DNA from 3 places in the Moritella sp. 5 genome. Region 1 is predicted to be linked to each of the others. Evidence: riboswitches for the same ligand, from Rfam matches in the RefSeq annotation. Region 1 holds a riboswitch; each other region holds the start of a gene.
The links. Region 1 has a riboswitch for thiamine pyrophosphate ahead of thiD (bifunctional hydroxymethylpyrimidine kinase/phosphomethylpyrimidine kinase). Riboswitches for the same ligand answer to the same signal wherever they lie in the genome.
Positions count from the first base shown of each region.

Region 2: another riboswitch for thiamine pyrophosphate. It lies ahead of thiC (phosphomethylpyrimidine synthase ThiC); the one in region 1 lies ahead of thiD (bifunctional hydroxymethylpyrimidine kinase/phosphomethylpyrimidine kinase).
Region 3: another riboswitch for thiamine pyrophosphate. It lies ahead of thiB (thiamine ABC transporter substrate binding subunit); the one in region 1 lies ahead of thiD (bifunctional hydroxymethylpyrimidine kinase/phosphomethylpyrimidine kinase).

Region 1 is NZ_CP056122.1:2,911,231-2,921,843, reverse strand. It holds gene HWV01_RS12980 (phospholipase effector Tle1 domain-containing protein) at 785-3,649, shown strand; gene HWV01_RS12975 (hypothetical protein) at 3,636-4,256, shown strand; gene HWV01_RS12970 (hypothetical protein) at 4,435-5,046, shown strand; partial or broken gene HWV01_RS22400 (DNA polymerase V subunit UmuC) at 5,115-5,319, opposite strand; partial or broken gene HWV01_RS22395 (S24 family peptidase) at 5,415-5,636, opposite strand; TPP riboswitch at 6,193-6,293, shown strand; gene thiD (bifunctional hydroxymethylpyrimidine kinase/phosphomethylpyrimidine kinase) at 6,368-7,219, shown strand; gene HWV01_RS12960 (ABC transporter ATP-binding protein) at 7,209-8,003, shown strand; gene HWV01_RS12955 (ABC transporter permease) at 7,996-8,823, shown strand; gene HWV01_RS12950 (ABC transporter substrate-binding protein) at 8,844-9,791, shown strand; gene tenA (thiaminase II) at 9,844-10,521, shown strand; gene thiM (hydroxyethylthiazole kinase) at 10,518-10,613, shown strand, end outside.
Region 2 is NZ_CP056122.1:4,696,582-4,707,194, forward strand. It holds gene HWV01_RS20990 (HesA/MoeB/ThiF family protein) at 1-750, opposite strand, end outside; gene thiE (thiamine phosphate synthase) at 752-2,224, opposite strand; gene thiC (phosphomethylpyrimidine synthase ThiC) at 2,232-4,238, opposite strand; TPP riboswitch at 4,376-4,477, opposite strand; gene rpoC (DNA-directed RNA polymerase subunit beta') at 4,626-8,909, opposite strand; gene rpoB (DNA-directed RNA polymerase subunit beta) at 9,010-10,613, opposite strand, start outside.
Region 3 is NZ_CP056122.1:4,334,987-4,345,599, forward strand. It holds gene leuA (2-isopropylmalate synthase) at 1-696, shown strand, start outside; gene leuB (3-isopropylmalate dehydrogenase) at 712-1,809, shown strand; gene HWV01_RS19300 (PilZ domain-containing protein) at 1,998-2,288, opposite strand; TPP riboswitch at 2,852-2,966, shown strand; gene thiB (thiamine ABC transporter substrate binding subunit) at 3,005-4,018, shown strand; gene thiP (thiamine/thiamine pyrophosphate ABC transporter permease) at 4,054-5,658, shown strand; gene thiQ (thiamine ABC transporter ATP-binding protein) at 5,651-6,421, shown strand; gene HWV01_RS19320 (YihD family protein) at 6,426-6,689, opposite strand; gene HWV01_RS19325 (alpha/beta fold hydrolase) at 6,864-8,291, opposite strand; gene HWV01_RS19330 (metal ABC transporter solute-binding protein, Zn/Mn family) at 8,712-9,596, opposite strand; gene HWV01_RS19335 (metal ABC transporter permease) at 9,603-10,478, opposite strand; gene HWV01_RS19340 (metal ABC transporter ATP-binding protein) at 10,478-10,613, opposite strand, start outside.

The sequences.
Region 1 (10,613 bases):
TGTGATGAACATATTCAATCCATTTTTCTGAGTCCTATTAATTGGTTTGATTGGCGCTATTCCTGCGTTCCATATTTATAATATAATCGGTATTAGCTCAAGCAATTGCTAATGCAGTTGTTGATGAGATCACTGCTAGTGCGGAAGTTGGCGTGACAGGTGTGAGTTCAAAGGGACTGTATAAGGTAAGTTAAAAGACAGTGTAAACCATCGCCACTCTATCGCCATCTTTAATTTGACTGACTTTAAGTTGTTGATTTTAAGTTGGTTTAATTTGTATTTATATTGAAACCGGTAATATAAACAGTGAAGGGCACTACACTTGGATAGACCTAGAGTTGGCTTGATTATTAGTGTTTGTGCTATTTAAATCAAAAAGCTATTGATAAAATATATTATATTCAGACACTTAATAATTTTATGATGCGTTGTAAAAGTTGGATGACACGATTTTATGGTGTTGGGACTGGCTATATGGAATATTATATTGCTTGGTTTATCTTTATGGAAAACAAAGCGTCTTGCGAAAACAAAACCAGGCTTAATGGAGCTCTTGAATAAACCAACACTAAAAGGGAACAGAGCCGTTTTTATACAGCACTACCGCTGTGATACATCGCCGGCCTCCATGTAATCACTTTGAGGTAACATATAATGTAAAAACATACTTAACCTATTGCAATATAATAACTTATAGTTTAAAGTTCCCTCAAACCAAATCGTTACAATTAAGTCTAATCAACTTAAAATCGCTGCAATTTTTTTATTCAATTGCGGGCTTATTATGAATGCACGTTACAAATTTATACTTGGTTCTGAATTATCCAATGATGAACTAGCGTATAAACAATCCCCTGAAGAAGTCATCAGAACGCTTTCGCGTGAGCGAAATGCAACAGTGTGGCTAAATACCCTTCCTTCACGACTGAAGCGAATTCTTTTGCTCTCAGGTGAAAAGCAGGCGTTAAACACACTCCGTCGATTACTCTCTAATGGACAGTGGGTTGCGGTTAACGCTCAAAATCAGCACGGCCAAAATGAAAACAAACCGACTTTTACAAACGCTTATTATAAGCGCGTTGTCGATGACGTGGTGCTGGCACCTGAATCCACCTACGAGCCTGTTGAGCCAACGGCGGCGTTTGAATATTCCATTGAAATTACATGCGCTCAAGATGAATTAAATAAATATAATGTCGGTGACTTTTCATTACAAAAAACCGAAAAAGAAGTGTCGCGATTGTCATGGAAGCGCTCCCAAACACAAGACGGTTTTACGCTACTCACTGCGAGCGTCAATGTTAATGAGCCGAAAACGCTCGTTAGGGAATTATTCGCATCCTGTGGTGGTGCGTTAATATTTCATGATGTGGAGCCAGTGAATGCGGGCTCAGGCTCTCACGCAGAATCGTTTATCCCTGTTAAACCCGCTGTTCAGGTAGGTGAGCTACTTGGCTGGCCTACTGAAGGGTTCTTTTACCACTTTATCGATGATGCACTGACACATGAATATCAGTTACTGGGCGAGGGAAAGTGGGCATTTCAAGCTACATTATCAGATGCCGACAAGCTCTCCGATGAGTTACTATCAAAGCAAACATACAGTTTTATTCTGTTGCCTTGGAAAATCAACCGCACTGCGGTTGCTCGCCAGCACTTACTTTACCTTCCCCAAAAGATGACTGCGGCGCAATTTGGCGACTTAACACCGGCTTGGCTTGATGAACATGCGTGTTTACTTGATGTCGATTCAATTGCCAAAACAAAGGGAGATGAAAATATCCTCCGTGAAGAAGCGCTTGATGACCAAAGTAATCAACCTGGGGATGCTCAAACAAATGATTCAAGGCATACGGTAAAAACAAGCATTGACACGGGAAAGGCTGAAACGTGGGCTGACATTGCCACGCAGCATGGATTAGCCGACAAGGTCTTGTTAAACCTAAATCCAATACTTGACCAAGCCCCTTGGCTATTGCAGGTCGGTGATGTGCTGTTGGTCAGTAAAGAGAAAGACCAGGCAGCCGTAACAAAGCAAGACTTATTACCGCCGCAGGCAATTGAAAGCGTCGGCCAAGCCATCCGTTTTGCGAATGCTTATGCGAGCCAGGTTAAAGATAGACAATTACGCCATAACATCGTCGCGGTACTGCAAGACAGTGGCATTCCGCAAAGTGCGCCCATTATTAATATTCATAAAGTAAAGCCTGAGCGCACGTTGCGTATTGGTGTATTTTTTGATGGTACAGGGCAAAACAATCCCAATGATGCTTATAAAGAAAGATGGGGTAATAAGTCGCGTACCAATGTTGCGCGATTGTTTGAGGCCTACCCTGAACAAGAAGGTGAGTCATACGCCATTTATGTGTCAGGTGTGGGTACTGTGGATGGTATCCAGCCGGTTCCTGAAGGGGAAGAGAGCCCCGTCATAGATGCAGGTGATGATGAAAAATCATTATCGCAAGCTTTTGGTGTTTTTGATGATACCGGTGCGTTCCGTAAGTGGCAGTCTTTGCTTAAACGTTTAAGCGATATTTTAAAAGATTTAGACGAAAAAGACGTCTACCAAAAAATTGAACACATTGAATTTGATGTATTCGGCTTTAGTCGTGGTGCGGCGTTAGCGCGTCACTTTATCAACGCGGCGCTTGAGGGGATACCGGATTATTCCAATCAAAAAAGAGGGCCTAACACTGTTGATATCTACCCAAATTTATTGGGGAATGAATCGCACCCTATGTTTGATAATGTCTACAAGGATTTCTACCAGAAAGATGAGACCCGCCGTGTCTCTGTGCGTTTTGTTGGATTATTTGATACGGTTGGTTCGTTCTATTGGGCGGGTAATGATGATGAGGGTAACTTCGAGTTGGGGCTTAAGGAGGATGCGGCTAAAGCTGTGTTCCAAATTTGTGCGAGCCATGAATATCGAGATAAATTCCCGCTGACGGCATTGGATGGCGGTGGTGAAATGAAAGCATTTACCGATGGCATCTTCTCTCAGGAAGTATTCCCTGGTTGTCACACGGATATTGGTGGTGGTTACCCATCGAAAAATCAGTATGGGCGTACCGATTTACCTGAGCGACTAAATCAACCTGTTAATTCAACCTATAATCGTAAGCTGATTAAAACTCATGAGTATAATGAACGAGAGTTTCACGGGGATTCGAGGCACTTTGCAAGTTGGCTGAGGGTAAGGTTAAAGGAAGAGCGTGTGGTTTGGGAAGAAGCGTGTAAAGAAGTTCATGGCGAAGTTAAATTAGATAATAATACACTGTACTATTATCATTTCATCCCGATTAGCAATGCCTTATCTGGTTTGACTTTTAAGCGTATGATGCAACAAGGTGAAGCGCACGGTATTGCATGGGATAAAGATAACTTATTACCACTTCTTGATTATGAAGAGAAAGGTAATATAGCGGAATCATTATGGGAAAGTATAAGAGTTAAGAAGCTTGGTGAGATATCTGCGTCTCATTGGAAGAAGGAAGAGACGCAGTTGTTAGAGAGTTACATACACCGCCCCCATGATACGGTAATTAATCCAGGGTATTGGTCACCGATGGAAGCCATGATAAATGGCATTACACGGGATGATGACGACAACCCAAAACGTCAGGTATTTAGTAATGAAAAAAGGTAAATTTGGTCTTTTACTGTTATTGGCATCATCAATGTTTGGCTGTACATCGGAGCCTTACTCAGTAAAAGTCGGTTACAATAATGGCAGTACAACGGGGCGACATATCGTTTCAAGAATGGTGGTGGGAGGCGTTGATTTTTCGATGGGCTCTGTTGGCACCTATCCAGGTAAGGCTTCAACCGGTGGCCGAATGTGGCCGCCCACGCATATTGAGGGTGATTGGGCGAAAGGGAACCCAACTCCAAGCAGTGGGTTAATATCCTACCACCGCATATCGATGGATATACCCAAGGATGCGGAAGCAAAAATGAAGCTTATGGATAATTATTATCAGAATCTTGATAAGGATTATGGCTCTATGCAGGTCATTGTCGATGGTCCTCGGGTGAGGGTGTTTTATACTAAAAATTGTTTTTCTAAATTTGATGATTGTACGCCCAAACAAAGTATTGACCCGAATGGTTGGGTAATAAAATCTCCTAGTGGTACAACTGATGTGGTGAAGCTGTTTGATGGTATTGGTGAGTCATCTAAAACACCTTTTCCTAACACCCGCTTTGCTGAGAGAGAGAGGCTCAAAAAACAGAGGCTCAAAAAAGTGGAATGATTTGTTACCATTAATGACTTTCCTACTCATCATTAGCTCAGAGCAATTTATTACCAGGTTATAAAATGTTCTGAGCGCAAGCCTGTTGCATGCTTCACCATTCACATATGACGCTACGCGAAATCGAACTAAATTACACGTGATAATAACGATAACCCACAACGTCAGGTATTTAGTAATGAAGAAAGGTAAATTTGGTCTTTTATTGTTATTGGCATCATCAATATTGGGCTGCACACCAGAGCCTTATTCAGCAAAAGTTGGTTATAACAATGGCAGTACTTCAGGTGCACATTGGGTGTCTAACATGGTTGTAACAACTGTATCTGGTGGCGCTGTAAGCTTTTCTATGGGGGCTATCGGCACTTATCCTGGTAAAGCCTCATCCGGTGGTCGCATGGATGCTCCTGCTCATGTTGAAGGGCTTTGGGTTAAAGGGTGGGACTATCCATTTGAGTCCTACCACCGCATTTCGATGGATATCCCCAAGGATGCGGAAGCCAAAATGAAGCTCATGGATAATTATTATCAAAATCTTGATAAGGATTATGGCTCTATGCAGGCTATTGTTGATGGCCCTAGGGTGAGGGTGTTTTATACTAAGGGTTGCTATAAACACCGGATGGACTGCACACCGAAAAAAGGCATTGATCCAAATGGTTGGGTGATAAGATCTCCTAGTGGTACAACGGATGTGGTGAAGCTGTTTGATGGTATTGGCGAGTCATCTAAAACACCTTTTGCGGATACCCATTTTGAAGAAATAGATAAGCGCAAGAAAATGGAATAGCATCTTTACAATTAATAACATCGTTACTCATCATTAGCTCAGAACAATTTATTATCAGATCATAAATTGTTCTGAGTGCAAGCTTGCTGTAGTGTACTGAGTTCTGTAATTCGTTCACTGACACTGCGTGTAGAGTAAATTTGTTTTTTATCAGCCCTGGCTGTATTCCAATTTTTACAAGGTAGCCCATTGAGTTCTCGTATTGTGCGTTCAACTTCAATATTGAACTCTTTGGGCGCTAAACCCGCTAGGGAATTCTGCAAGGTCTAATGCATTATTCAGTCCCACCGGCTTTTTTTGTTTGTCTGCTTGCGGCAACGATACACCCGTCATTATTAGACAAAACCACAATGGGTTTATTACGCTAGTCTGGGCGAAACATGCCTATCAACAATCAATAAATCACCATCAAAAATACCAGCACCTTCCGTTGAATCACTACAGGCTTTATCAATGAAAGTGGAGCTCGGGTACTTGATAATAATTTCGTCTAAGATGCACGTAAGTTAGCTATATTCAACTGCAGGACTTTCGAAACCGGTGATACCAGCACTTGCAGAGATTGGAACTATATTTACAAATGGTGTTATATACAGTGTTTATTTTAGGCCAGTTCTAAGGAAGCTTAAGATGTGAGGTTTATTCCACCATTTGATTTGAACTCCTCCTGGGGAGTGTGAGATTAAATCTTACGGCTAAACTACCGGTAAATTCACTCCTCTTCGCCTACCGCGTTTTCGCAATTTTTTCACGTTTTTGACACAACGATGGACACGCTACTATAGCTCAAGCCTTGCCAGTAAAGGATCTCGACGATCATTTAAAGATCGCTAATGTCAAAGTTGTGACACCTTTTGACACAAAGTGGCAAGCTTTCAGGATTATCTAAGATATAAACATCATTCATCCTAATCAGCTAAGTGATGTAAATTTCATGAAATTTTTATCAAAAAGTTTAGAATCATAACTGCGACCCAATCTACTTTTTCAGCTAACTAAAGTTGGCAACGAGAACATTAAATCGCCTTGGTTGAGAACCTCACCAGAAAATAATGCAGTCATGCTCAATGACTAAGCAAACTAACTACATTAAAGGTAATTAGCATTGTTAAGTTGCTCTTTTAATAAAACTTGTTATTATGTGCGCATATATAGTCGGGGGGCCTTTTAGGCTGAGATTGCATTTTGCAAGACCCGTTGAACCTGATTCAGTTAATACTGGCGTAGGGAACTAGTAAGTCTTGCTTTGTATGATTTGATCCGCCAAGTGTCATAAAATTTTAGCTCGATAAAGTTCCTATACGTTAGCCTTAGGAACTTTATGTCAAACATTACCGCAATAAATAAAAACCAAGTTTCATTTACACCTATCGTACTCACGATCGCGGGCTCCGATAGTGGTGGCGGCGCTGGTATTCAAGCCGACATTAAAGCGATGTCTGCAACGGGCAGTTATGCCTGCTCAGTGATCACCGCAATTACTGCTCAAAATACCCTCGGCGTGTCAGCCATTTTCCCAATACCCCTTGAACATGTCGAAAAACAACTTGATGCTGTTTTTACTGATCTGAATATCGTTGCAGTTAAAGTCGGTATGCTGGCCGATGATGACATCATCAAAATAGTCGCGGCCAAAATAAAACAGTATCAACCTGCATTTCTAGTTGTCGATCCCGTCATGGTCGCGACCAGTGGCGACTTATTGATACAAGAATCTGCGATCAGCACGCTCAAAGCGGAATTACTGCCGCTTGCCGATATCATTACGCCAAACTTACCTGAAGGTGCTGCGCTTATTGGTAGTGAAATACCGAGCAGCGAAGCAGACATGATCACCATGATCACTGGCCTTCGGCAACTGGGTGCAAAAACAGTACTACTCAAAGGTGGTCACTTAGAACAAGATGAAAACAGTAACGATCTGCTCATTTTCCCCGAAGATGTCCACCACTTAACAGCAAAACGTATCAACACGCGTAATACTCATGGCACTGGTTGCACGTTATCTTCGGCTATCGCATCCTATCTGGCACAAGGTCATGATCTGTTGCGGGCTGTGCAACTGGGTAAACAGTATATCTCACAGGCCATTGCGCATGCCGATGAATTAGAGATAGGTAAAGGTCATGGACCGGTAAATCATTTCTTCAGTGGTCACGCTAATGTCTGCTAATACATTGGCTATATCTGCCAACAAAAATGCTGTCAGTATCGATATATCAGGTGGCTACCTGCGTTATCACGACAGTACTGAAGTGACTGTAGCTGGACTTGATATGCATATTCCCGCAGGGCAGTGGACATGTATTTTGGGGCGAAGTGGTTGTGGTAAAAGCTCTTTACTGCGCTACCTTGCTAACTTGCTTGACGATAAAGTGGATTGGGCTGGTGAACTCTCCACGCAACCTCAATGTGACATCAAGGATAATATTGCTTATATGGCGCAGCAAGATCTGTTGATGCCTTGGTTGTCGGTGTTAGATAACGTTATGTTAAGCACTCAATTTGGCGGTGCGGATTATCAAACAAAGAAAACACACATTCAGTTTGATAAAGCGCACTCGTTATTACAAAAAGTGGGGCTGGCGGATAAATCAAATTACTTGCCGCAGCAACTATCCGGAGGCATGCGTCAGCGCGTGGCGCTGGCGAGAACGCTCATGCAAGACAAACCCATCGTATTAATGGATGAACCATTCTCTGCGTTAGATGCAGTAACACGCTATCGCCTGCAAAACCTTGCTTACCAATTACTGCAAAATAAAACGGTGGTATTTATCACCCACGATCCACAAGAAGCTATTCGCTTAGCAAACCGACTTTATATTATGCAAGGAAAGCCTGCTTATGCAGAATCGTTGCTCGTTCCCGCCTCAGTGACGCCTCGTGATTTTGATGCAGAGTGTGCTGAACTTCAGCGCACCATTATGGCTCGCTTGGATCAAGATTATGAGTGATTTAAATCAGGTAGACGCAATCCAAGTTAATACAGTCCAAGCAGATTTAATACCATGCAAGGTGAAAAGTAAACCACGTGTAGTTAACCCACTGGTTCGCATGGTGATTAGCGCTGCGGTGATTATCGGCTTGTGGCAAGCTGTCGTGATTATCTTTGAGATGCCCTCATTCATTTTACCCAGCCCTGTGGATGTATTCGAAAGATTGCTTCAAAGACACACTGTCTTACTTAAACACGGTTGGGTCACCGCGCAAGAGATCGTACTTGGTTTACTGTTCGGTTTAACGATGGGGTTGTTATTCGCACTACAAATGCTGCTGTTCAATCCAGTTAAACGTTGGTTATTGCCTATTTTGATTGCCAGCCAAGCCATTCCCGTGTTCGCTATCGCACCGATATTGATGTTGTGGTTAGGTTACGGTATCTCATCCAAAATCGTGATGGCGGCGTTGATCATCTTTTTTCCTGTTACCACCTGTTGTTACGACGGTTTACGAAATACTCCCGTTGGTTATCTTGATCTGGCAAAAACAATGGGCGCGACCAAGTGGCAAATGTTGCGTCATATTCAATTTCCAGCGGCTTTACCAACGCTTGCTTCGGGGATCCGTGTGGCGGTCGTTATTGCGCCAATTGGTGCAGTAGCGGGAGAATGGGTCGGGTCAAGTGAAGGCTTGGGTTATCTTATGTTGCAGGCAAATGCACGCATGATGATAGATGAAATGTTTGCCGCGTTATTTATATTGTCAGCCTTGTCTATCACGCTTTATTTTGTGGCAGATAAATTGTTAAAAAAACTGATCCCTTGGGAAGTTTGATCGGAATTTAAGGATGTTTAATGAAAAAAAATATTATTTTTAGTGCTTTGGCGCTTACTGCGACTCTGTTACCTGACTTTGCTCATGCAGAAACGAAAAAGCTGACCCTGATGCTGGATTGGTTCGTGAATCCGAACCATGGCCCTGTCGTTATTGCGAAAGAGCGTGGTTATTTTAAAGCTCAAGGTCTTAATGTTGACATTCAAGAGCCTGCTGATCCAAGTATGCCACCAAAACTGGTTGCAGCGAAGAAGGTCGATTTAGCGATCTCTTATCAGCCTAATTTGACGATTAATGTCGCTGCTGGTTTACCATTGATCCGGTCGGGAACCTTGATTGCGACACCTTTAAATACCTTGATGGTATTAGACAATAAAAAGATCAATGACTTGTCTGATTTTAAGGGTAAAACAATTGGTATAGCGTTTTCCGGTAATGAAGAAGCAACGATAGGGACTATGCTGAAAACAGGTGGCGTGAGCTATGACGATGTTAAAATTATTAATGTAGGGTGGGCGCTTTCTTCTTCACTGGCATCTGGTCGGGTTGATGCAATCTGGGGTGGATTTCGTAACTTTGAAGGGAATCAACTTGCCCTTGAAGGTTTTAAAGCAAAGGCATTTTTCCCTGAAGAGCACGGTGTACCAGCCTATGACGAGCTGATCTTTGTTGCGAATGCAAATACCTATGACAAAGCAGCGATTACTGGATTTAATAAGGCCATAGAGCAAGCGACGACTTATATTGTTAATCATCCGCAGCAAGCGTGGAAAGAGTTTGCGGCGTACGCACCAGACACATTAAATAATGAGCTTAATAAACGCGCTTGGAACGATACTTTGACACGTTTTGCTATGCGTCCTTCAGCGATCGATCTGAAGCGTTATGATGATTATGCTCAATTCATGTATTCGCAAAATATCATCAAGTCTTTACCGAAAGCAAAAGATTATGTACCTGTGCTGTAATCGGTTGTAATTCTTTTTTTTAATCAATAAAAATAAATTAATGAGTTGTTATATGAATCATCAAGATTTAATCAATGCCTGTCGTCAAGATTGGGATGCATACACCAAACATACTTTTGTTCAACAATTGGCAAAAGGCACGTTAGCACAACCATGTTACTTGCATTACCTAAAGCAAGATTTTTTGTTTCTAAAACAGTATGCGCGCGCTTATGCGTTGGCTATTTACAAAGCGAACACGTTAGCTGATATGCGTCAAGCACTGCCTAGTGTGAATGGATTACTGAGTTCAGAAATTAGCCACCACGTGAGCTATTGTAGTCACTGGGGTATGACTGAATCTGACTTGGAAGCGGAAGACGAAGATTTTGGTACTGTCGCCTATACACGCTATGTACTGGATGCCGGTATGAAAGGAGATATTGTTGATTTATACGTAGCGTTAGCGCCTTGTTCTTTTGGTTATGCAGAAATAGGACGCAACCTTATTGCAGATGAAAATACCAAGCTGGAAGACAATCAATTTAAAGACTGGATCACACTCTATAGTGGTGATGAATTTCAGCAAGGGGCCCTTCGAGGTATGGAACACATCGATGTGTTATTAGCTGAAATTGATTTGCACAGTCAGCGTGGGCGAGACTTGATCACAGTATTTAGAACCGCGACACGAATGGAAATTGCTTTTTGGCAGCAAGGATTAGACATCATCTCTGAGGGCAAAGCATGAATCAACCATTAGGTTTAAATATCAATATGATTGTGACCGCGTTAAATGCACTGCGTGAGCAAAAACCACTGGTGGTGAATATTACTAACTAT
Region 2 (10,613 bases), 1.8 Mb from region 1:
ACAGTCGGGATTTTTAGTGACAGAGAGGTACTGCCATTGCAAGGTTTTACCATCAAAACGCATTAACCTATTTAGTGAAGACAGCGGCATGCTGGTTAAATATTTAATTGCTTCCAATGCTTGCAAAGAACCAATAACACCAACCAAGGGGCCGAGTACTCCCGAGGTACTGCAATTATTCGTTTCAGCTGTTTCTTCAAAAGGATATAAACAGTGATAACACGCCGAATCAGTTTGCTGTGCGTTAAACGAGATCAACTGCCCTTCCATACGAATACCAGCGCCCACTATTAACGGTAGTTTTTGGGTTACACAGATCTTGTTTATCGCTTGCCTAGTCAGCATGTTATCGCTGCAATCAATGACTAAATCAATTTGGGCAAGCATATCTACCATTTGATGATTCGCACTATCGAGGGTTACTCTTTGTGCGATTGCCGTGACACTTATATGTGGATTAAGCTGTGCTAACGAGGCTTTTGCCGCGCTTACCTTCATCTGCTTTAACTGCTGTTGAGTGAAAATAATCTGCCGTTGTAGATTACTTAGCTCAACATGATCATCATCCGCTAAATATAAATGGCCAACACCAGCAGAAGCTAAATACAGAGCAACAGGTGCGCCAAGGCCACCTACACCGACAATCAATACTTTGGCATTACGCAGTGCTAATTGTCCCTGCTCACCGATATCACTAAGCAGTAAATGCGCGCTATAACGCATATATTCCTGATCACTTAATCCGGTCATATTAACGACTCACACTGGTTAAGGATGATTGCGGTTCAGCGATAATCAGTAAGTCGGCAATGGCTTGTTTATAATCGTCAGCGCGAGTTATCGCTGTGACGACAGCGACACTCCCCACACCTGTCGCAGCCACTTGTGGCGCTCTCTCTATGCTAATACCGCCAATAGCGACCAAAGGATAGTCTTGCATTAAATCAGCATAACGCTGTAAACGCTGTAATCCTTGTGGCTTTGAAGGCATGTCTTTAGTGACCGTAGGATAGATATGACCAAGGGCGATATAACTCGGTTTTATTTGATGTGCACGTAATATTTCATAATAACCATGTGTGCTTAAACCCAGTTTTAAACCCGCATTTTTTATCGCAACAAAATCGGCAATAAGCATATCTTCTTGACCTAAATGAACGCCATAAGCACCATGCTCAATAGCTAATTGCCAGTAATCATTGATAAATAAACGCGCTTGGTATTGGCGGCCTAATGCCACAGCAGCTTTAATATCATCAACCACTTCGGCTGGGGCTTTATCTTTAATACGTAATTGCAGGGTTTTAACCCCTTGTTGTAATACTTTATCTAACCATTCGATCGTATCCACCACCGGATATAGCCCAAGGCGGTTGGTATCACAAGGTGCAAAATCATAAGCTAATTGCATTTGTAGAACTAAGCCAAGCTGATCGCCTAATTCCGTATTCGGTAAGACGACCTGTGGGAAATCACTGCGATCGGTAGGCCAACCATCAGAAGTTTGGTTCAAGTAGGCTCTGGCTACCACTAATGCATCATCTACCGGATAATCTTGGGCGATCACAGTTGCCAATGCTGAAGAAAAAACACCACTGTTTTCATCTTTACTTGATGGAGTTAATATCGCGTTTGGTGACGATAATAAGATTTCACGTTGTCCATCAATATAAACATCGAGGACGATAGATTGCTGCTTATTATTAACAGCAATCCCTTTCGCACAAACACCTTCTACGCCGAGGTTCAGTAACGAGTTGATCGCTTGTTTCGTCGCACCAAATAACACAGCAGCATCTGTTCCGCCTTGCTCTTGCGGTAAGATCAATACATCCACGATTGGTAATAAGCGTATTTTAATCACATTTATTAGCACGTTGCCTGCTGATTCAGTCTTTGCCATATCAGATAATGAAATTGATAACGGCTCATAGATAACGGTTAGTTCTGGATATTTTTGCTTATACCCCTGTAAAAAATCAGCTAAGATCTCTACATGTGAGGCTGTCGCTATCACACCGACTTTAATGGCAGACGCTACCGGTGCAGCAGTCAATATCGCTAACTCAGCAGAAAAATCCGCATCAGATAATAGTGTCGTCGATACATGATAACCACCTCCACCCAACGCATTAATCGTATTAATCGTATTAATATCAATTTTAGTCGCAACATTATCGCGAGCAGTAAAGCTCGCGATAGTCCAAATAATGGCTTGAGTCATTAAATAATTATTCCACTTTATCAGTTATAGATTCAGTCACACGACCATTTACCGCATCATGTGTTGGTGGCAGATATAATTCGGCACCGTGCTTTTTAAATTCTTCAGACATCTGCTTCATCCCCTCTTCGGCATCAATCACAACAACTTCATCGAGTAATTGAATACTGATTTGTTCTTGTTTAGCAGTGTAATCGCGGACATCTTGTGAGATCTTCATTGAACAGAATTTTGGTCCACACATAGAGCAGAAATGCGCAACTTTACCGGATTCTTGTGGGATATTTTCATCGTGATAGGCACGTGCAGTATCAGGGTCTAATGCTAGGTTGAATTGATCATTCCAACGGAATTCAAAACGGGCTTTAGACATCGCATTGTCACGGATTTGAGCACCTGGGAAACCTTTCGCTAAATCAGCCGCATGTGCAGAGATTTTGTAGGTGATCATGCCTTGCTTAACGTCTTCTTTGTTCGGTAGGCCTAAATGTTCTTTTGGTGTCACGTAACACAACATTGCACACCCGTACCAACCGATTTGAGCAGCACCAATACCCGAAGTAAAATGATCATAGCCCGGTGAGATATCGGTTGTCAGTGGACCTAAAGTATAGAAAGGCGCTTCATGACAAATATCGAGCTGCTTTTCAACATTCTCTTTAATCATGTGCATTGGGATATGACCTGGGCCTTCGATAATAACTTGTACGTCTTGCTCCCACGCAACTTTCGTTAACTCACCTAAAGTTGCTAATTCAGCAAATTGGGCTTCATCATTCGCATCAGCCGCACAACCCGGACGCATGCCATCACCTAATGACAGAGAAACATCGTAAGCTTTACAAATCGCACAGATTTCTTCGAAATGGTCATAAGCAAAGTTTTCTTTATGATGCGTCAAACACCATTTAGCCATGATCGAACCACCACGTGACACGATCCCGGTAAGGCGTTTTGCCGTCATTGGTACATAACGAAGCAGTACGCCAGCATGAATAGTAAAGTAGTCAACACCCTGCTCAGCTTGTTCGATCAAGGTATCGCGGAATACTTCCCAAGTAAGATCCTCGGCGATCCCATTTACCTTCTCTAGAGCCTGATAGATCGGCACAGTACCGATTGGCACAGGTGAATTACGGAGGATCCACTCACGCGTTTCATGAATATTACGGCCTGTGGATAAGTCCATTACCGTGTCAGCACCCCAGCGTGTCGCCCATACTAGCTTCTCGACTTCTTCTTCAATCGATGATGTGACTGACGAATTACCAATGTTGGCGTTTACTTTTACAAGAAAGTTACGACCGATGATCATCGGCTCAGATTCTGGATGATTGATGTTGGCAGGGATGATCGCACGACCACGGGCCACTTCATCACGGACAAATTCAGGAGTGATTTTTTCCGGTATGCTGGCACCAAAATCATTACCCGCATGTTGTTTTAATAACAGCTCGTTGCGGATCAATTCACGGCCCATGTTTTCACGAATCGCGATGTATTCCATTTCTGGCGTGATCATGCCTTTACGGGCATAGTGCATCTGAGTAACGTTTTGACCATCAATGGCTTTCAATGGCTTTGGTAAATGCTCAAAGCGAATATGATCAATACCATCATCAGCAAGACGCTGCTGGGCAAAGTGCGAAGTAACGATTTCTAATGCTTCAATATCGTTACGTTCTGCGATCCATTTTTGTCTTAACTTCGGTAAACCTTGGTGTACGTTTATTTCAATTGCCGGATCAGTATAGGGACCTGATGTATCATAAACTGGGATCGATTCATTTTGCTCATAAACCGGATCGTCTTTACTGCCTGCGACTAACGTCTCATCCAGATTGATTTTACGCATCGCCACTTGAATATCGTCACGGCTACCTGTTAGATGAAATTTTTCTGAATTAGGAAACGGTTCGCAACTGAGATTATTAATAAACTCTTGGGCATTTTCACGGTTTTCACGACGCGTTGGTTTTTTGGTATTATTGCTTTGATTTATATTGGTAGACATAGCACTCATTCCTTTCTAATAAGATGATTGCTTGTCGTTGAGTATGGAGAGTAGTGATATAGATATATTGATCGTAGGTGTAATAGTAAGCGGCCTGATGTCCCTATGGCTAACTTACAATGATACGAATAATATTCATATTAATCACTCTTGTTTCCTCACGCAGGTATTAGCCTGATCAGGTTCCACGGATCCCATTATTAAATGGTCTCAGCCCTAAAGCACTCCGACAAGATGTATCGGAGTATAGACTGGTATGGCGTTAAAAAACAAGCAAAAAAAAAGCGCCCTATAAAAGGGCGCCTTTACTATCTAATAACTATGCGTAAGTGAATCAGTGGGTCTGTCATCACTTACACACGACTTTAATTGCATTCAGCAAATCAATTAAAGGTTATTTAGTAGGTTTGCTAAGTTCTGTTCAGCTTCATCAGTCGTGATTTCTTGCATTACTTCTTCTACTTTACCAGCACGTTTTTTCGCACGCTCTTGGTGATAAGAGAAGCCTGTACCAGCAGGGATCAAACGACCAACAATAACGTTCTCTTTCAGACCACGAAGGTCATCAATCTTACCATGAACAGCAGCGTCTGTTAGAACACGTGTTGTTTCTTGGAACGATGCAGCTGAAATAAATGATTCAGTTGCAAGAGACGCTTTAGTAATACCCATAAGCATGTGTTGGAACACGGCTGGTTGCTTGCCTTCAGCTTCTAGCTGACGGTTAGCAATTTTCAGACGTGAAACTTCAGCTTGCTCACCTGGTAAGAAGTTACTATCACCAGCAGAGATTACGTTAGCTTTACGTAGCATTTGACGAACGATAGTTTCAATGTGCTTATCGTTAATCTTTACGCCTTGTAAACGGTATACTTCTTGAACTTCGTTCGCGATATAGTTTGCAACATGGCTAATACCACGTAGACGTAGAATATCGTGTGCTGATTCAGGACCATCGGCGATAACTTCACCTTTAGCAACCTTCTCACCTTCGAACACGTTCAAGTGACGCCATTTAGGGATCATCTCTTCGTAAGCTTCAGCACCATCAGTAGGTGTGATAACTAGACGACGTTTACCTTTAGTTTCTTTACCGAAACTAATAGTACCTGAGATTTCCGCTAAGATAGCTGCATCTTTTGGCTGACGAGCTTCAAACAGATCCGCTACGCGTGGTAGACCACCCGTAATATCACGTGTTTTCGAGCTTTCTTGAGGAATACGCGCTAACGCTTCACCAATAGTCACTAATGCGCCATCTTCTAAGTTAACGATTGCGTTTGCAGGTAAGAAGTATTGTGCAACAACTTCTGTACCAGGAATGAATAAATCATTACCTGCAGCATCAACAAGTTTAACCATAGGACGTAAATCTTTACCAGCGGCAACACGTGCTGCAGGATCTAGAATTACCGTGCTAGATAGACCAGTTAGATCATCAGTTTGCTTAGTAACCGTAATACTATCAATTAAGTCAACAAACTTAATTTGACCAGCCACCTCAGTGATGATTGGGTGAGTATGCGGGTCCCAGTTAGCAATAATGCTACCAGACTCAACAGCTGCGCCATCTTTATATTCAACAACAGAACCGTAAGGTAATTTATGGCTTTCTTTAGTACGACCGTTTTCATCAATAATCGTAATTTCTGATGAACGTGAAGTAATAACCAGTTTGCCATCTGCGTTCTCAACGAATTTCTCGTTATGGAACTTAATAGTACCCGTGTTTTTAACTTGGATATTATTTTCAGCAGAGGCTCTCGATGCCGCACCACCAATGTGGAATGTACGCATCGTTAACTGTGTACCAGGTTCACCAATTGATTGTGCTGCAACAACACCAACTGCTTCACCTTGACCAACCATTACACCACGTGCTAAATCACGACCGTAACAAGCTGCACAAACACCGAAGTCATTGTCACAAGTAATTACAGAACGTACTTTCATCTGATCAACTGAGTGCTCTTCTAAGAAATCACAAAGTTTTTCGTCAAGTAATGTATTACGTGGCAATATCACTTCACCAGTACTTGGGTTCACAACATCTTCAGCAACAACACGACCAAGAACACGATCGCGTAGTGGTTCAACAACATCACCACCTTCAATATGAGGAGTAATGATTAGACCATTTTCAGTACCACAATCAATCTCGTTAATCACAAGATCTTGTGCAACGTCAACAAGACGACGAGTTAGGTAACCCGAGTTTGCTGTTTTAAGTGCTGTATCGGCTAGACCTTTACGTGCACCATGCGTTGAGATGAAGTACTGAAGTACGTTTAGACCTTCACGGAAGTTAGCCGTAATAGGTGTTTCGATGATCGAACCATCTGGTTTCGCCATCAGACCACGCATACCAGCTAGCTGACGAATCTGTGCCGCACTACCACGTGCACCAGAATCGGCCATCATAAAGATGCTGTTGAAAGATTTCTGTGTCTCAGCATCACCTAAAGAGTTAGCTTTAGTTTCTGTAGACAAGTTATCCATCATTGCTTTTGAGATGTGCTCATTGGCACGAGCCCAAATATCAATCACTTTATTGTAACGCTCACCCGCAGTAACAAGACCAGACTGGAATTGTTCTTGGATTTGAGTTACTTCTAGTTCAGCCGCTTCAATTAGCGTTTTCTTCGCATCCGGAATAACCATGTCATCGATACCAACTGATGCACCAGAAAGCGCAGCATAATGGAAACCGGTGTACATTATTTGGTCAGCGAAAACAACAGTGTCTTTCGGACCTAATAGACGGTAACAGTCATTCAGTAGCTTACCAATCTGCTTTTTACCTAACGCTTCGTTAGATACTTTCAGGATCCAGTTAGCTGGATTCGCTGCAAGTTTAGCTTCTTCTTCAGCAGTTAAAGTTTTAATCGGATCGATTAATTCATATGGTAGACCCTTAGGTGCTACTAAAGAAAGAATCGCACGACCAACTGTTGTGTTTTTCAGTTCAGTGCGAACTGTAACTTCACCAGTATTTTCATCTTTAAGATGTTCAGTAATACGTACTTTAACACGTGCATGTAGCTCAACAAGGTGGCTGCGATAAAGCTTTTCAGCTTCTTCAGGGCTACCTAGTACCATTCCCTCACCCTTAGCACCAACGCCAGAACGAGTCATGTAGTAAAGACCTAATACAACGTCTTGAGAAGGTACGATAACCGGTTCACCATTCGCAGGTGAAAGAATGTTATTCGTAGACATCATCAGTGTACGCGCTTCCAATTGAGCTTCAATTGTTAACGGTACGTGTACAGCCATCTGATCGCCATCGAAATCGGCGTTGTATGCAGAACATACTAATGGGTGTAACTGAATCGCTTTACCTTCAATTAGAACAGGTTCGAATGCTTGAATACCAAGTCTGTGCAGTGTTGGTGCACGGTTAAGCATTACTGGATGTTCGCGGATCACGCCGTCTAGGATATCCCAAACTTCAGCGCCTTCGCGTTCAACCATTTTCTTAGCTGCTTTAATCGTTGTTGCAAAACCAAGTGATTCTAATTTACCGTAGATGAATGGCTTGAATAACTCAAGTGCCATTTTCTTAGGTAGACCACATTGGTGTAAGCGTAACGTTGGACCTACTGTAATTACAGAACGACCAGAGTAATCTACACGTTTACCTAGTAGATTCTGACGGAAACGACCTTGTTTACCTTTGATCATATCAGCCAAAGATTTAAGAGGACGTTTGTTAGAACCTGTAATCGCACGACCACGACGACCATTATCTAATAGTGCATCAACAGATTCTTGTAACATACGTTTTTCGTTACGTACGATAATATCTGGTGCAGCTAGATCTAATAGACGTTTTAGACGGTTGTTACGGTTGATCACACGACGATAAAGGTCATTTAGATCAGAAGTCGCGAAACGGCCACCATCTAGTGGTACTAATGGACGAAGATCTGGCGGTAATACCGGCAGTACGTTCATGATCATCCACTCTGGTTTATTACCAGATACAGCGAATGCTTCCATTAGTTTAAGACGTTTAGTGATCTTCTTACGTTTAGTTTCAGAGTTTGTAGTCTCTAATTCTTCACGCATTTCTTCGATGTCTTGGTTTAGGTTTAGATCTTGTAACAAAGAAAGTACAGCTTCTGCACCCATCTTCGCATCAAATTCATCACCCCATTCTTCTAGGTTGTCAAGATACTGCTCTTCAGTCAGCATCATGCCACGTTCTAGCGAAGTCATACCTGGTTCGATAACAACATATGATTCGAAGTAAAGAATACGTTCGATATCACGTAGCGTCATGTCTAGTAATAGACCGATGCGAGATGGTAATGATTTCAAGAACCAAATGTGTGCAACAGGAGACGCTAATTCGATGTGGCCCATACGGTCACGACGAACTTTAGTTTGCGTTACTTCTACGCCACATTTTTCACAGATAACACCACGGTGCTTCAGACGCTTATATTTTCCGCAAAGACATTCGTAATCTTTTACTGGGCCGAAAATACGCGCACAGAATAAACCGTCACGCTCAGGTTTGAAGGTACGGTAGTTGATGGTTTCTGGCTTTTTAACTTCACCAAAAGACCAAGAACGGATCTGTTCCGGAGAAGCTAGACCAATCTTGATACCATCGAACTCTTCGGTCTTACCTTGCTGTTTTAGAAACTTTAATAAGTCTTTCACGTTTTTCTCCACTGGGAGTGAAAACTACGCAGCCTCAACTCACAGAATGAGTCGAGGCGCAATGCTAATTCAAAAGTCTGAATAATCTCTTAATAAGAGCTTATTTCTTACCTTTGTTTTCATCTAGTTCGATGTTGATACCCAATGAGCGGATCTCTTTCAACAATACGTTGAATGATTCAGGCATACCTGGGTCCATACGATGATCGCCGTCTACGATGTTTTTATACATCTTAGTACGACCGTTCACGTCATCAGACTTAACAGTTAGCATCTCTTGTAGAGTATATGCTGCACCGTATGCTTCCAGAGCCCATACTTCCATCTCACCGAAACGCTGACCACCGAACTGAGCTTTACCACCCAGCGGTTGCTGAGTAACTAGGCTGTAAGAACCGGTAGAACGTGCATGCATCTTGTCATCAACCAAGTGATTCAGTTTCAGCATATACATGTAACCAACGGTAACTGGACGTTCGAACACGTCACCAGTACGACCATCAAATAACTCTAATTGACCTGATTCTGGTAAATCAGCCAATTTAAGCATTTCTTTGATTTCAGCTTCAGCTGCACCATCAAACGCAGGCGTTGCCATTGGCAGACCTTTACGTAAGTTGTGCGCAAGAACACGAACTTGCTCGTCAGAGTATGTTGATAAATCAACTTTCTGATGCGTATTACCGATGTCATATGCTTTTTGCATAAATTCACGGATCTTAGCAAGATCTTGTTGTTCTTTGATCATGTTATCGATTTTACTACCGATACCACGAGCAGCAAGGCCCAAGTGAACTTCAAGTACCTGACCGATGTTCATACGCGATGGTACACCCAACGGGTTAAGTACGATATCAACTGGCTCACCAAACTTATCGTGTGGCATATCTTCAATAGGAACGATTGTTGAGATCACACCTTTGTTACCATGACGACCAGCCATCTTATCACCCGGTTGGATACGACGTTTAACAGCTAGGTATACTTTAACAATCTTAAGTACACCCGGTGCTAGGTCATCACCTTGGGTAATTTTACGGCGTTTGATATCAAACTTAGAATCAAAGTCAGCGCGTAGCTCATCATGTTGCTTAGCTAGGCCTTCTAATTGAATCTGTTGTTCTTCATCAGAAAGAACAATCTCTAACCATTGTGCGCGAGAAACAGCATTAAGTTGCTCTTCCGTTTTACCTGCAGCAAGTAATAGAGATTTAACGCGACCGAATAAGCTTTCTTCGAAGATAGATAACTCTTCAGTTAAGTCTTTTTTCGCTTCACGCAGTTGCATCTGCTCGATGTCTTGTGCACGTTTGTCTTTATCTACGCCATCACGGGTAAATACTTGCACGTCAATTACAGTACCGTAAACAGAGTTAGGTACACGTAATGAACTGTCTTTTACATCAGATGCTTTTTCACCGAAGATAGCTCGTAGAAGCTTTTCTTCAGGCGTTAATTGTGTTTCACCTTTAGGGGTTACTTTACCTACCAGGATATCACCCGGCTTAACTTCAGCACCAACGTAAACAATACCAGACTCATCTAGTTTAGATAATGCGCTTTCACCCACGTTAGGGATATCCGCAGTAATCTCTTCGCTACCAAGTTTAGTATCACGCGCAATCGATGACAATTCTTGAATGTGGATTGTCGTTAGACGATCTTCTTTTACAACACGTTCAGATACAAGAATTGAATCTTCGA
Region 3 (10,613 bases), 1.4 Mb from region 1:
TTTTCTCACTCATCAGGTATTCACCAAGATGGCGTGTTAAAAGCAAAAAATACCTATGAGATTATTACCCCAGAAAGCATTGGTCTAACGCAAAACAAGTTGAACCTAACCTCTCGTTCAGGTCGTCATGTGATCAAACATCGTATGGCAGAGCTTGGCTATACCGACAATGATTATAATCTTGATGAACTGTACGAAAGCTTTTTGCAACTGGCAGATAAAAAAGGCCAAGTATTCGATTATGATCTTGAAGCGTTAATCTTCTTTAATAATTTGCACGAAGATGAAGAACACTTTAAATTAGATTATCTTAGTGTTCAGTCCGGTTCTGGTGTGAAAGCAACCGCTACGATTAGCTTGATCTCACAACAAGAAACAACGGATAAGTCTTGTACAAATACTGAAGCTGCGATTGGTAATGGTCCGGTTGACGCAGTTTATAAATGTTTAAGCCGTATTTCAGGTTTCGATATCGATATCGCCGATTACCACATTACCGCAAAGGGTGAAGGTAAAGATGCACTGGGTCAAGTCGATATTGTAGCAACCTATGAAGGCCGTAAATTCCACGGCATCGGTTTAGCCACAGATATCATTGAATCTTCGGCACTGGCTTATATCCACGTAATGAATAATATCCATCGCTCAAACGCGGTAGAACAACAGAAACTAAAAAAAACAAAATCAATAATATAGAGAAGGCGGCTAAGGATGACTGTAACAAAACACAATATTGCTGTATTACCAGGTGACGGTATCGGTCCAGAAGTAATGGAGGAAGCAATTAAAGTACTTGCTGCTGTGCAAAGTAAGTTTAATTTAGAACTAACGTATGATTTTAATGACGTTGGTGGGATTGCTATCGATAACCACGGCACCCCATTACCAGCAAGCACACTCACAGCGTGTGAAAATTCAGATGCTATCTTATTCGGCTCTGTCGGTGGTCCAAAATGGGAAGGATTACCACCACAAGAGCAACCAGAACGTGGTGCACTATTACCATTACGTGGTCACTTCAAACTATTTTGTAATCTACGCCCAGCAAAAATTTATGCAGGTCTAGAAAAATTCTCGCCGCTACGCGCAGATATTTCAAATAATGGTTTTGACGTAGTTGTAGTACGTGAATTAACTGGCGGCATCTACTTTGGTCTACCAAAAGGTAACAAAGGCGAAGGCGCCGATGAAACTGGTTTTGATACTATGTTATATAGCCGTGCGGAAGTTGAACGTATTGCTCGTATCGCATTTGAAGCCGCTAAATTACGTGGCAATAAAGTAACCTCTGTAGATAAAGCCAACGTATTAGCAACATCTGTTCTGTGGCGTAAAGTGGTACTTGAAGTTGCACAAGATTACCCAGAAGTCGAACTAGAGCATATCTATGTCGATAACGCAGCGATGCAGTTGATCAAAGATCCATCGCAATTTGATGTACTGCTTTGTGGCAACTTATTCGGTGATATCATCTCGGACGAATGTGCAATGATCACAGGGTCTATGGGCATGTTACCGTCAGCAAGTATGAACGATTCTGACTTTGGTCTGTATGAGCCAGCAGGCGGTTCTGCACCCGATATCGCAGGTAAAGGGATTGCGAATCCAATCGCACAAATCTTATCTGCAGCAATGATGTTACGTTACTCACTAAAACAAGAAGAAGCAGCACAAGCTATCGAGCAAGCGGTTTCATTTGTATTAGAAGAAGGTTATGCGACAGGCGATCTGCACAGTGATGCGAATACTAAACCAGTACAGAACACGGCACAAATGGGTGACTTAATTGCCGCTAAAGTTAGTGCTTAATATTTAATATTTAATATTTAATATTTAATATTTAATATAGTAGCTCAAATTAGTCATAAACATTATACTTTTTTTATAAGGTAAATGGTTATAACGAACAAGGCCGATAGTGATAGTCACCATCGGCCTTTTTATTGGATTATCATGTTATCTGGCTTTATTTATAACTCAAATATAAATAAAGATGACTAAGTCAAACTGGTAAATTCAACACCTATTTGATAAACATCTCCGTCACTATCAACCCGTGTTACCTTCGCTTCAGCCTGTAGAGGCGGAACACGTGAATCGCCAGTCGGTAGAAAAATACTGACGCTATCATTTAATGAAAAATAGCTTTCAGGTACATCTAACGACATTCCACTGGCGCTTAAATCACGACAGATAGCGGTAACATTCTTTTCTTTATCCGTTACCTGAACCGGTGAGTCGATTAGCATCCGGTGATAACTACGTCGTTCCAAGTTAGCTTTTAGCACATCAATATCCCTCTTATTGCTATAGTTTATAAATGTTCTCAAGTTATAAATAATCCAAAACTATGAATTTTTTTGTCTTGTTTTCAGTATAGTCATCATTTATTAACTCGGCGTTATATAACAACAATAATGCGATCAAAGTAACTATTTGATTATAAAAGTCAGCTAGCAGTCCAACATGCCTTTATCGACAATAAAGTCGATGATCTGCTGCAAGCCAATTTCCTTTTTCATATTAGTAAATACATACGGCTTATCACCTACACCCAAGAACCTCATACGCACTCAAAGAAGTGAGCGACCACAAATTCTGGCATGACTTCCCAATGTTTAGAACGACTGCGTATAAGACGAACCAATGCGGATTTAAAATCAGTTAAATTATCAGGTTCATTGATCGGTATAAGGGTGTTGTTCAAGTATTTGGGTAGAATCTGTATTTATACGCAATAATGATTTACATCACCGCCCTAAAGGACAGTGTTTTTCGTCAAAGATGATAAAATATAAGCCAATATAATTATTGTCTCTGGCTCTTTAACCTAAATAAAAATACAATGTGCGTTCACTCATCGGGGTGCTACCAGACTTTTCATTGAAAAAGTCATTGTGGCTGAGATAACACCCGTATTAACTTGAACCAGATAATGCTGGCATAGGAATGAGATTCGACCAATTGAGTCATAAGTTCTATGCTTCACATTCTAGGAGAACACGTGAAGCACACGATCAAAAAACTAGCACTTTGCACAGCCCTGCTATTACCTTCGCTATCATTACAAATAGCTCACGCAGCTGAAAAGCCAGTATTAAATGTTTATACCTACGATTCATTTGCATCCGATTGGGGCCCAGGTCCAAAAGTAAAATCCGCATTTGAAGCGGAATGTAATTGCGAACTGAACTTAGTCGCATTAGAAGACGGTGTTAGCATTCTTAATCGTGTTAAACTGGAAGGTAAATACACCAAAGCAGATGTATTATTAGGCTTAGACAACAACCTGATGGCTGAAGCAGAAAAAACCAAACTGCTTGCACCACATCAACAAGATACCAGCACATTATCACTGCCAAACGAATGGACGAATAAGTACTTTATTCCATTCGACTATGGTCACTTTGCATTTATCTACGACAGTGAGAAACTGACCAACCCACCAGCGAGTTTAGCTGAATTAGTGAAACGTAAAGATCTGAGCATTATCTATCAAGATCCACGTACCAGCACACCAGGTCTTGGCTTTATGTTATGGGTAAAAGCTGTTTATGGTGATAAAGCACCACAAGCATGGCAACAACTAGCTGCTAAAACGGTAACAATTACGAAAGGCTGGAGCCAAGCTTACGGCATGTTCTTAAAAGGCGAAGCAGACATGGTATTAAGCTATACAACGTCACCGGCATACCACATGGTTGCAGAGAAAGAATTCAAATATAAAGCCGCTGAATTCAGTGAAGGTCATTATCAACAGACTGAAGTGGTTGCCCGTCTAAAAGATGCCCCGAATCCTGAGTTAGCCGATAAATTCATGGCATTTGTACTCACTCCAGCGTTCCAAGATGTGATTGCAACAGGTAACTGGATGCTACCAGCGAAACAAGCGGCGGCACTACCAAGTGAGTTCGACCAATTAATTACGCCAGCAAAAACCTTAGAGTTCACACCAGAAGAAGTAGCTCAATCCCGTAAATCTTGGGTGAAGGAATGGCGTAATGCTGTTACGCAATAATTAGTCCATAATTAGTAAACAATTAATCAAAAACTATGATCACGAATTCGCATAAATACTGGTGGTGTAGCGCAGTGCTCGCCATCAGCATCATTTTACTTCTGGTGGGTGGTAGCTTTACTGCCCTACTTAATTTTTCACAAGCGGAATTAGACTTTCGCAGCGTCCTTACAGACTCGTATACCCAGCATGTTATTAGCTTTAGTTTATACCAAGCCGCCTTATCAACCTGCTTGAGTATTGGTTTGGCAATCCCGTTAGCACGCGCGTTCTCACGTCGAGAGTTCGCAGGTAAACAGATGATTATCAAACTGTTTAACTTATCACTGGTACTGCCTATTATCATTGCCATTTTTGGCATTATTGCTGTGCACGGTAAAAGCGGTTGGGTTAATCAACTACTCGGGCTTTTTAACATAGAAACAGGCCATTATATTTATGGCTTAATCGGTATTCTTCTTGCTCATTTATTTTTTAATGTACCGTTAGCCACGCGTATTTTACTACAAACATTAGACTCGATCCCCAGTGAATCTTGGCGTTTAGCCAGTCAACTCAATTTACAATCTCGGCATATCTTTATCACCTTAGAATGGCCAAAGATAAAACAACAATTACCCTCGTTAATCAGTCTTATTTTCATGCTGTGCTTTACGAGTTTCGCGATTGTGATGTCACTCGGTGGTGGTCCTGACTATGCCACTTTAGAAGTGGCTATCTACCAAGCGTTAAAATTTGAGTTTGATATCGAGCAAGCTGTAGCCTTGGCGCTCATTCAAGTCGCGATCACCGTGGCGTTAATGGTCTTTAGCGCGGTATTTTTAAAGTCACAACCTATGTCTGCGCCATCAGGAAATTATTTTCGTCGCCCCGATTGCCACACGCTAAGCAGTAAAGTCTGTGATGCGATAAGCTTTATCTTAGCCAGCTGTCTGTTAGCCCCCCCAATGTTGGCTATTTTTAGCAGTGGTATCAACAGCGGCACTCTCACCGTTCTTAGCGACCCTATGTTGTGGCAAGCCACAGGTATCTCACTACAAATAGCCCTGAGCTCGGGCTTATTAAGTTTGTTACTTGCCTGCTCGATTTTATTCTCGACGCGCATATTAAAAGTGCGCTTTAAGCTAATGGCATTCGCGTATGGCATCGAAAATATTGGTGCGATTATTTTAGTAGTACCCGCTCTAGTACTCGGTACGGGCTTGTTCTTATTATTACGCCCCTATGTCGATGTATTTAGCATTGCCGCTTGGTTGGTGATCCTCGTCAATGCGCTGATGTCACTACCTTACTTACTCCGTGTATTGAACCAACCTATCCAAGATAGCTTTGCTGCATATGACAAACTGGCGGTTAGCTTAGGCTTATCACGCCTGCAACGTTTACGTATTATCGAATGGCCATTATTACGTAAACCGATCGCGATGGGATTAGGACTGGCGTGTGTATTGTCACTGGGTGATTTAAGTGTGATTGCATTATTTGGTAGTCAAGATATGCAAACCTTGCCTTTGATGCTCTATCGTCAGTTAGGCAGCTACCAACTCGATGCAGCCGCTGTTACTGCTATTTTCTTATTAACCCTTTGCGGTGTTATTTTCTATCTGTTCGAACGTATTATTGGAGGCAAAAATGCCTAAGACCACTCACCTAAGTAACGCTAATACAAATGTATTATTACAGGTCGATAATGTTTTATTGCAAGTAAACAATATTACCTTTGCTTATGAACAAATGCCGATGCACTTTGATTTAACGGTTAATCGAGGCGAAACCTTAGCGATACTCGGCGCAAGTGGTTCAGGTAAATCGACTCTGCTAAACCTTATTGCCGGTTTTAATCAGCCTTTGTCTGGAGATATCCGTTTTCAACAAAACTCGATATTAACAAAAGCACCTGCCCAGCGACCGATAACCACGTTATTTCAAGAGCATAATTTGTTTAACCATTTAACCGTTAAACAAAATATTGCCATTGGTTTAGCACCAAGCATGAAGTTAAATACCGCGCAACAAACCGCGCTTTCAACCGCGGCACAGCAAGTGGAAATAACAGAGTTACTTGATCGCCTACCTGCAGATTTAAGTGGTGGTCAACGTCAACGTGTTGGTATTGCCCGCTGTCTTGCCCGCAAACAGCCGTTATTACTGTTAGATGAGCCTTTTAGCGCGCTCGACCCTGCATTACGTCAAGAAATGTTACGCTTGATTACCAAGCTGAATAAAGAACATGGCATTACCGTTTTAATGGTCACCCACAACCCAGATGATGCCCTACAGATAGCCGACAATATTGTTTTTGTAGTAAATGGGCAGGTAGCCCTGCATGCACCTGCGGCTATCTTAGCCGATCAAGATGCGCCAGAAATGTTGAAACGTTATTTGGGGACGCTGAATAAGTAATAGCCTACAAAAAACCGCGGGCTTTAAGTAATGCTGCTTTAAAATCATCTTCATGATCTTTGGCTAAACCAGGGATCATTTCATTCTTCTCGCTGTTGCGCATTTTTAAGTGATAGATAAGCGCATCATCACTCAACTCAGCTAATTTCCCTTCAAATTTCATCTCTTCAGCCAGGGTCGATAGCAATTGCAGTAGGTTTACATCTGGTGTTTTCTGCCATTCAGGCTGTAATAATTCAATAATTTCATTTAAGCGGTGATATTTCATTTTATTATCCTTACATAAATAAAGGTTATTATACTTACTATAAGGTGTAAGTTAAGATAAATTAATTGCAAATTATCGCTAACAAATAGATACAGGTCAGCCTCTTGAATTCTACAATATATTCAAGAGGCTAGCTTCAGGGGTTAATAACAGCACTTAAAAAATAATGTATTTTTATTGCTTCATTGCGACAGAATCTAATAAAAAGTGAATCACTTTTTTATCAGCTTCCGGATTAAGGTTGAACGAGAATACTAAACAATTCTCTATTTTTTTATTGATAGTTAATAGTTCAGCTGATTGCTCAAATGAGTTGTACATCTTTTTACTCCATTTATAAGGAGTGACAGGATCATTTTTTGCGGCCACAATCATTACACTGTTTGGCATCAGCTTCGTCCCTGTTTCTTCTATTTTTAGAATTGGATCCGTTTTTGCTGACCAACCTTGACAAAGGCTCGCATTATTTTGATAAACAGTTTGCCCAAAAACAGCTGACTTATTTATAAATTTATTTTCTGAACGTTCTTTTTTTATGTGCTCATCTGTACATACGACTGCACGATGAACCGCATCGTATTGAAACTTCCACTCTTCTTGTTCGGTTTTTGCTTTTTTCTGTAGCTCATCGATAACATTCCAAAATTCAGCACCCTTATCATTATCTAAAAGCTGAAATAATGGTTTTTTAACAAGCGCCCACTTTTTATCAACATCTACCGAACGAGCAGCATCAAGCAAGGTGATAAAATGTTTTTTTTCAAGGACTGCACCATCAGCAGTACTGAAAAAATCTTTATGTTCAAATCTAGACATCATCCAATCAAGCTCTCTCATATCGCCAGATACATCACGATTCTCGCGATCTAGTCGGATACGTAAAGCCTTATCAAAGCTTGCTAAACTTGAATAATAAAGCTCATTTACGTTAGTTAATGCAGGATTCATTGCTGAATCTAAAACGAAAGATCGAACATGTTCAGGGTACATATCCGCATAAACCGCGCCTAAGCGAGTTCCATATGAGTAACCAATGTAGCTAATTTTATCTTCATCCAATGCAATACGAAGGGACTCAAGATCTTTTGCTGTGGTATTTGTCCCCATATAAGGGGCAATAGATTGAAATGTTTTATCACATCCCTCGCTTGATAATGCACAGTCAGCGATCTCTTCAGCAAATGTACTACCACCTGTACCACGAGGATCAAAGCCTACAACATCAAAGTATTCATTCACTTTATTATACCCAACTTTCGGGTATGCTTGGTTCCAACGCGCAAGGTCGTTTACCATCTCCATTGCTTCTAACGAACCCGGTACACCCGGACCACCAAAATTAAATATTAAAGACCCGATGCGTTCAGCTTCATTTTTAGCTGGTGTTACTGTGTAAAATAGATTCACAGTATCTTCAGGATTATTGTTGGTTAAACTGTAATCCTTAGGAACAGTCAAATAGTAGCACTGCGTATTTAATGACGAACCTTCCGGACATTCAACTTCCTCACTAATTGGTGAATAATCTGAAGATGCAAATACTTGTGGGGAGAAAGCAAGCCCCAGTAAAAGTTGAGAGAGGATAAACTTTACCTTGTTCATTTTATTTCCTTATTTTGTAATGACATGCCAAGTGGAACGCGTCATTTATAACACTTTAAAAGAAATAGTAATGTAAACAAACTTAACGCTACTTAAGGGGTAGTTAAATGATTTATTATATAAAGACAGGATCAACTACACACGAAGGTATTCTGATTACGCCTTAGAAAGAAGTTTATTTTCGATGTCGGAGAAATTTTAGAGTTAAAGTTATAAGTCCTATAACTTTAACTCTAAAAACCCTATAAAAAACTACTAGATAATTGTTTATTATATAAATATTAAGTGTAAGGGAGATGCTCGAAGTGTAAGTTTAAGCTAGAAATGTAAAATTATAACTAAACAGGCTTACATCCTATATAACCTAAATTACACAGGATGTTTTATTTTGTAGCCTGTAAGTATCAACCTAAAATCAAGTTAAAGTGTTAGCTGCCAGCGTTGTAATGGCTTATCAGCGTTAATGCCACGGCCCCAACGATCGATACTGTCAATCGTTAAGATACGAGCCGGATTAGGCACTAAGGTTTTTAACTGCTTGCTAGCTCTTTTCGAGGTCAGAACCCATAAGCTATCATCCTCAGTTAATAGCTTAACAAGCTGCTGCTTATCTGCTGCTGACCATTCCAATTCTGGTTTGGTTAAACGTTCAACTACAAACAATTGATTGCCCGACGCAAAGTCTTCTAACTCACTCGACAGCAACACAACAGAATCAATCTCATTGTCTAATAACATGGTCTGCTGCTGGTTAATTAAGTGACGCACCGACATCATCAAGGCTTGCTGGTTACTCGCAATCGTCGCAGCTTGCTGTGGCCATACTTGTTGTAGATCTTGACTCACAATCGCCGTCATACGGGTTAAATTAGTCGGGTTAAGCCAAGTATAAGGCGAAATACTACCGTCTTCTAAACGCAGCGCCGCAACACCTTGCGCACGAGGGGAAATAGCTTGTGATGCATCCACTTCAATCATACGAATGTTGCCTTTACGTGCGTGTACGAATAATGGATCTTGCGGCCATACAGCACCAAGGGTGATACTCACTTGTGCATCAATGGCTGCTTTCTCTGTTAACGTCGCACCTTTCGAACTAAACCAGTTAGGTAAACGCGATATACCATAACGTTTTGGTGGTAAATATTGTGTGGTAATAGCCGTGCCTTTAGTTAGCTCTGTTGCGAGCATATAAGTCACAGGTGTCGCGGTCAGAATATCTGCGGCACTCACCTTTTGGCTAAAACTAAGCGTTGAAGTGAGCAGTAGCACAGCCGCACTGATGGTGAATAATGAAGAAGTCATAATCGGTTATCCCTTACGAACAATGCGGTAACAAGTGGCAGTTAAGAAGAAGCTCGTCGATACAATAATGATCGCCGCGCCAGAAGGAATGGGTAGTTTTAATTCCATTGGTAAGATCGTGCCTAGCAGGCAGCTGATCGTCGCTAGCAATGCAGACATAAGCACAAAGCTACCCATGTTTTTCGTTAATAACCGTGCTGTTGCACCTGGGATTAATAGCAGTGCCCCCACTAATACCGCACCGACAATTTTTACCGAAGCAATCGTAACGAGCGTGATCATCATAACAAATAAATAGTCGTAAAAATTAGTCGCATAACCACGTACTTTAGCAATATCAGGGCTGATACAGGTTAATAAAATACGATTAAAGGTCGGTATCAATACCAATAAAATAACACCGCAGGTCACCGCTAAGATAAGCAAATCATAATCTGTGATCGTTAAGACCGAACCAAACAACACATTCTCTAACATATGGATATTAATCTTACGTGCCACATACATCAGTAATGCTGCACCAACTGCTAATGCAAATGCCAGAAACACCCCAACCAAGGTATCGTATGGTACATTAGTACGGTTACGCACAAAGTGCAGTAGCAAGGCGAAGATCATACAAAAACTAAATAAGCCGATGATCGGATTCTCAGCGGGCTCACCTAATAATACGCCTAAGGCAATACCTGTTAACGCTGCATGACCAACCGCTTCTGAAAAGAAAGCTAAGCGTTTGGCGATCACTAACGTACCTAAACCACCTAGTAGTGGCCCCAGTAATAACGCGGCAACCACCGCATTCACCATAAACGAATAAGAGAAGCTCTCACTCAACCAACCAGCATCCACACCCAGTTGGGCCCAATGACGGATCGTATCCATTATTTAACTCCTTGAGCGCGGTCTATTACTGAACGACTATCAGTCACATTACCACCAGTGTAATGATTGAATAATCGTTCAATTTTATCTGCTCGTAACACATCAGACACGGGGCCAGAATCAACTAAATGACGA